Regions from separate parts of the Exiguobacterium sp. s95 genome, predicted to be linked through region 2. Evidence: a T-box and tRNA genes for the amino acid it is inferred to sense, from the RefSeq annotation. Region 2 holds a T-box; the other holds one or more tRNA genes.
The links. The T-box of region 2 lies ahead of leuS (leucine--tRNA ligase). A T-box ahead of a tRNA ligase gene usually reads a tRNA of that ligase, here a tRNA-Leu.

Region 1 (3,419 bases), on a different contig from region 2:
ATGCAAGCGCACGTTCCTTTGCTTGTCCCTTTTCCGTTTTACGGACTTTAATCGGTGCGAGCATAACATTATCTAAAACCGTCTTATGCGGAAAGAGATTAAAGTGCTGAAAGACCATCCCAACTTCTTCTCGGACTTTATTGATGTCGACTTTCGGGTCCGTAATATTGTGCTTATCGATGATGACTGTCCCACCTGTAATGTCTTCCAGACGATTCAGACAACGAAGAAACGTACTTTTCCCAGAACCAGATGGACCAATGACGCAAACTACTTCTTTCTCTTCTACTTCAACGGAGATATCCTTTAGGACTTCATTTTTTCCGAATGACTTTTTTAAGTTATCTACTTGAATGATACTCATCGTAGCGTAAACCTCCGTTCCAAGAATTTCGCTAACATCGACAGCAGATAGATGATGACGAAATACATTAAGCCGACGACGGACCAGACGATGAACGGTTCAAACGTCGTCGCTTGCTGGACTTGTCCTTGTTGCGTCAAATCGGCGATGCCGATAATCGAGAGCAACGAAGTATCCTTTAAACTAATGATCGATTGGTTCGTAATGGTCGGCAACATTCTCCGAAAAGCTTGCGGTAAAATGATTTGGACCATCGTTTGACGGCCCGTCATCCCGAGCGATCGTGCGGCTTCGGTTTGACCTTTGTCAATCGACTGGATGCCGGCCCGGATGATTTCTGCAAAATAGGCCCCTGCATTGATCGCGACCGTCAAAATCCCCGCGTACATCCGGTCCATCGATAACCATTCGAGTGAGTTCAAACCAAAATAAATGAAGAACAGTTGAACGATGAACGGTGTCCCACGGATCACATCGATATAAACGATTGCGATCCCATTTAAAAGTTTTAATGGAGACAAGCGCATCAAGGCAACGATGAGACCAATCAAGAATCCTGCGATGACGGCGATGATAAAGATATATAAGGTAACTTGTAACCCATCTAAGAAAAACGGAAATGCAGCTTTTGCTACTTCCATCAGCAGCTCAACTCCCTCATCATTCACTCAATCGGGTGATTATTTTAAATAACGATCAACGATTTCGTCGTACTCGCCACTGTCTTTTAAATTCGCTAAACCTGTATTGATTTTTTTCATCAAGTCTTCGTTTTCCCCTTTAAGGACGGCAATCCCGTAATTATCACCATTTAAACGATCTCCCACGAGTTTCAGACCAAGGTTTTGTTGTTTGTTGGCATACGAGATGACTGGATAGTCTTCAATCAAGGCTGCTGCATTCCCATTTTTGACTTCCTGGAACATCGCTGGACTATCATTGAATTGTGTAACTTTAATGCCTAGCTTATCCGCGTTATCCGTTGCATACTTTGCCCCCGTCGTCCCTTTTTTAACTGCCACGCGTTCCCCTTTTAAATCATCAACCGACTTGATGTCATCATTGTTGTCTTTGACGACAAGAATCAGTCCGGCTTCAAAGTACGGGTCAGAGAAGGTAACGACTTTTTCACGTTCCGGTGTGATACTCATCCCGGCAATCGCGATGTCGAGTTGATCCGCCTGCAGAGCAGGAATGATTCCGCTAAAGTCCATCGCTTCAAATTCAATCTTGAAGTTTTGGTCGTCTGCAATCGCTTGAATCAAATCGATATCGATTCCTTTGTACGTATCCCCGTCCTTGTACTCGAATGGTGGATAGGTGACGTCGATCCCGACTTTGTACGTTTTGTCCTCTGACGATGAATCATCATTTGAACCGATGCTACACGCACTTAATACGAACAGACATCCCATCAATAAAAATAAGATAGAAAAACGTTTATTCATACTTTTTACCCCCTTCTTTTGAAGGCACGGCCCTCTATTAGGATATTTTCCTTAATAATGGTCCCTTTGAAACATGTTTTGGTAAAAAAACTGAATTATCTGAAAGAAAACTAAAAAAGTCGCGATTTTCGATCTAATCGCTTTCTAGTGGAAAGCAAACAGGAGCGACCCTGCAGCTTCGCTGTAGCGGCGCGATGTTTGCCACAGGAAGACGCTTAGGAAGGAAAGAGAGAACAAAAAAAGATAGAAAATCACATGCAAGTGACCTTCCATCTAGTTTGTCTACAGTCTGTGACCTACTAACAGGTCTTCAACTTATGGAAATGCCGCCGAGAGGACTTGAACCTCCACAGTGTTGCCACCACTAGATTCTGAGTCTAGCGCGTCTACCGATTCCGCCACGACGACATGACTTATATGATTGTAGAATACGAAATGGACTGATTTTTGTCAATCCATTCCTTCCGCTTCATACACTTTCATTTGTCATGCTGACATTACGCGCCGAACGAACGCCTCGACGACTTCATCGTATCGATCGGGTGCCTCAAAATAAGCCATTGCATGTGCCGCATTCGGAATGACGACGAGTTCCTTCTTCGTTTGGCAAGCATCATACAGTTCATAGACCATCGATGTCGGAACGAACGTATCTGCATCCCCATGAATGAATAAGATCGGTACCGCCGCCTTTTTGACTTGTTTTAATGCGGAAGCTTCACTGAAGAAGTAACCAGCCTTTAATTTCGTCAATAAACTCGTCATCGCAAGGAACGGAAAGTGCGGCAAACGATACATCCGTTTCATCTGATAGGCGAGGACTGCGTTGACTGATGTATAAGCACAGTCGGAGATAATGCCTTTGACTTGAGCAGGTAATGTTTCTCCACTCGTCATCAAAACCGTCGCGCCCCCCATCGATACACCATGTAAAAAGATGGAAGAATCCGTACCAACACATCCGATTAAATAGTCGATCCAGCGCAGACAGTCTTGCCGGTCATGCCACCCGAAACCGATGTAATTTCCATCACTTTTTCCGTGACCACGATTGTCCGGCATCAACACATGAAAACCCGCTTGATGATACAGATAGGCGAATCCTGCTAAGTCTGTTCCGACACCACCGTAACCATGTACGAGAATGACGACTCGATCGGACGGAACGAGTGGCGGTAAGTAATGTGCGCGAAGCGTCAATCCATCATGTGCTTGCGTCGCGACGAGTTCTAACGGTTGTTCCTTAATCCATGTCTGACCCGGTTGCATCAATCGGACCATCTCGTCACTTAAATCACGGTTGTTCGTCAAGAAGGGTTTCGGATTCGTTGCGATTGCCATTTCGTAAAAGTAATAGCTTGCTGCAAGCATCCCTGAACCAATCACGCCTAAACCAATTTTTGTACCTGTTCGCATCCGGTCCTCACTCCTTGTTGTTATAGTTCGATTTCTAGTTGAGCTGACGACTCTGGATGATCATCTTGTAATATGTGCTGGCGCAACCGTTGTTCATGCTGCGCCTTCCGGTAAGCGAATTCGCGAATGAGCTCTTGCCCCGCAAATCCTTCTTCAACGATTTGCGCTAATAATTCGGTCTCCATCTCGAC
Region 2 (3,419 bases):
TCAACCGTCTCGACATCTTGAATGTCTGCAGTCCGTTCGAACAAACGCCAGACGCGGTCAAGGAAGCGACGTGCACCGTCGAGCCCATTTTCCGACCAAGATACGGACGCATCGAGTGGTCCCATGAACATTTCGTACAGACGAAGCGTATCTGCTCCGTGTGATTTGACGATTTCATCCGGATTGATGACGTTCCCGCGTGATTTCGACATTTTTTCGTTGTTTTCGCCGAGAATCATCCCTTGGTTATACAGCTTTTGGAATGGCTCTTTCGTCGGAACGACGCCGATGTCGTATAACACTTTGTGCCAGAAACGCGCGTACAGTAAGTGAAGGACCGCATGTTCTGCCCCGCCGATATAAATATCGACCGGAAGCCAGTATTTTAATTTCTCCGGATCCGCGAGCGCCTCTTCATTATGCGGATCGATGAAACGAAGGTAGTACCAGCAGCTACCGCCCCATTGTGGCATCGTGTTCGTTTCGCGGCGTCCTTTCATCCCTGTCACAGGATCCGTATAGTCGAGCCACTCTTCTGCAAGAGCAAGCGGCGACTCTCCTGTTCCCGACGGTTTGATTTCAGGAATCATCGGAAGTTCAAGCGGCAACTCTTCTTTATCCAACGTCTTCATCGTTCCATCTTCCATATGGACGACTGGAATCGGCTCGCCCCAATAGCGTTGACGGCTAAAGAGCCAGTCACGCAGACGATACGTAATTTTCTTCCGTCCGACTTGGTTCGTTTCGAGTTCCGCGATGATGGTTTCGATTGCGTCCGCCTTCGAGAGACCGTCGAGCATTTGTGAATTGACATGCTCCCCTTCTCCCGTATACGCTGCTTCGTCGACATTTCCGCCTTTTACGACTTCGATGATTGGAAGGTCAAACTGTTTCGCAAACTCATGATCGCGTTCGTCATGTGCCGGAACGGCCATGATGGCACCTGTTCCATACGTCGCAAGAACATAGTCGGCAATCCAGATCGGAAGACGTTCGCCAGAAATCGGGTTGACGGCGAACGCACCCGTGAAGACACCTGTCTTCTCTTTTGCAAGATCCGTCCGTTCAAGATCCGATTTCGTCTGAACAGACGCGATATAACGTTCGACTGCTGCCTGATGTTCTGCTGTCATGATGTCCGCGACGAATGGATGCTCCGGTGCTAAGACGAGGTACGTTGCGCCGAAGACTGTATCCGGACGTGTCGTGAAGACCGTGACTTGTTTTTTGTGGCCGTCAATCGTAAAGTCGATTTCCGCACCTTCCGATTTACCAATCCAGTTCCGCTGCATTTCTTTCACCGACTCCGGCCAATCGAGTTCATCTAAATCGTCGAGGAGACGGTCCGCGTATTCCGTAATCTTAAGGACCCACTGGCGCATCGGGACACGGACGACGGGATGATTTCCACGTTCAGACAATCCATCGATGACTTCTTCATTCGCAAGGACCGTTCCAAGTGCCGGGCACCAGTTGACTGCCACTTCATCGACGAACGCAAGTCCTTCTTCGTACAGTTGTGTAAAGATCCACTGTGTCCATTTGTAGTATTTCGGATCCGTCGTATTGATTTCACGGTCCCAATCATATGAAAAACCGAGGTCTTTCAACTGACGTTTGAACGTTTCAATATTTTGTGCCGTGAACTCACGCGGGTCATTCCCCGTATCGAGTGCATACTGTTCTGCCGGGAGTCCGAACGCATCCCATCCCATTGGGTGAAGGACGTTATACCCTTGCATCCGTTTCATCCGTGCGAGGATATCCGTTGCCGTGTATCCTTCCGGGTGTCCGACATGCAGTCCTGCTCCCGATGGATAAGGAAACATGTCGAGGGCATAAAAGCCTTCCTTACTTGGGTCTTCCGTCGTTACGAACGCGTTATCCTGTTCCCAGTGCGCTTGCCATTTTGGTTCAATCTCACGATGATTATACGACATCTATTCTTCCTCCTCTGATTAAAAAAACCGGTCCTCCGCCCCTAAGAATAGGGACGAAAGACCGGTTTGGCTTCCGCGGTACCACCCACGTTGTCTGTCAATGACAGACCGCTTGACTCACAGATAACGGTGTGAAGGACCGGATTCGCTACTCGTTGTTCACGAATCATGCTCCCTGACGAGTTCATGGACAGTTCCGACTGGTTTGCACCACCCACCAGTTCTCTAAACGGAATGTCTCCACTACTACTTCAGTTCGTTGCATCTGACTATCTATTAGTTAGTTTAATCTGAATCTTAATCAACCGTCAACGTTTCCGTAAAATTTCTCCAATCGCAGCATGTGTCGAAGCCTGATGATCCGCGTGATGTAACATCTGCCCCGGCATCCGGTCGTCGAGTAACGCGATGACTTCCATCCCAGCTTTTTTCGCCCCCATCATGCCGTTCGCCGCATCCTCAATGACGATACATGACTCTGGGGCGAGACCCATCCGTTTTGCTGTCAGCTCGAAGATAGCAGGGTCCGGTTTAGAGCGCGGGACTTCAAAACCGCTCGTGTAGGCGTCGACTGTCAACCCATAAAATGCGATGACGCGTTCAATTTTTTCAAGCGAACTCGATGATGCAATTGCAATCCCGTAACCTTCGCTTCGAGCGATACTCATCAACTCATGAACCCCTTCCTTTAATCCACAGTCTTCCGGCTTGGCGTGTTGTTGAAATAAGTCATGTTCCTGTGCAAGTAACACATCCGTTTGATGCGGTAAGCGATGTTGTTCAATTAATTCCTGCCACATCTCGTCGCCCGTCTTACCCATGAAGGTCGCATATTGAACTAAATCAAGTGGAATCCCGAGTTGATGAAACATTTTTTTATGTACCCCAAAGTAGCGAATTTCACTATCTAAAATGACGCCATCCATATCGAAGATTAAACCCCTCGTTTGCATCCCATTCACTCCTTTTTTTGATTTTAACAAAAAAAACGACAGTGATGGACTGTCGTTTTTATTATTTCGAAATCAGTGTTGGTTGCGAACGATATCCCGGAAAATAATGTTCCAACTCTCCGTCTCCATAGAGCTGGCACAGTTGTTCATATTGAGCAGGCAGTAGAACATTTTTTCCTAAATGATATTCAAACAAACGATAGCCCGTATAACGACACTTACTCTCGAACAGGCTATCACGCTCTTTATACCCGCCACCTAAATGCTGTTCGACCAACCCGGCATCTTTCGCACATAAAATAGCCTCGAATTCTAACCGTTGATTTGGATAGACCTTATGTTCATCCCGCTTACAGCCAATCAAATGACCATGTGCAAATTCTCGGCCAAGTAAAACGAAGTAACCTCCGATGATTTCCTCGTTAAGTTCTGCAATCAAGAGGAGCGGCGTACAGAGGCTCGTCGGCTGAAATAACTGTTCGAAGTAGTCTCGAGAAAAGTAGTAATGGCTCGAGGCATCCTTTCG

Region 1: it encodes a tRNA-Leu, which carries the amino acid that the T-box ahead of leuS (leucine--tRNA ligase) is inferred to sense. The anticodon was not compared.

The regions. Positions count from the first base shown of each region.
Region 1 covers NZ_JACSMM010000001.1:560,840-564,258, forward strand. The annotation lists gene KNP99_RS03165 (amino acid ABC transporter ATP-binding protein) at 1-364, opposite strand, end outside; gene KNP99_RS03170 (amino acid ABC transporter permease) at 361-1,005, opposite strand; gene KNP99_RS03175 (transporter substrate-binding domain-containing protein) at 1,045-1,812, opposite strand; tRNA gene KNP99_RS03180 (tRNA-Leu) at 2,137-2,220, opposite strand; gene KNP99_RS03185 (alpha/beta hydrolase) at 2,299-3,228, opposite strand; gene KNP99_RS03190 (hypothetical protein) at 3,249-3,419, opposite strand, start outside.
Region 2 covers NZ_JACSMM010000002.1:245,544-248,962, reverse strand. The annotation lists gene leuS (leucine--tRNA ligase) at 1-1,940, opposite strand, end outside; T-box leader at 1,987-2,209, opposite strand; gene KNP99_RS05930 (HAD family hydrolase) at 2,249-2,893, opposite strand; gene KNP99_RS05925 (peptidoglycan bridge formation glycyltransferase FemA/FemB family protein) at 2,955-3,419, opposite strand, start outside.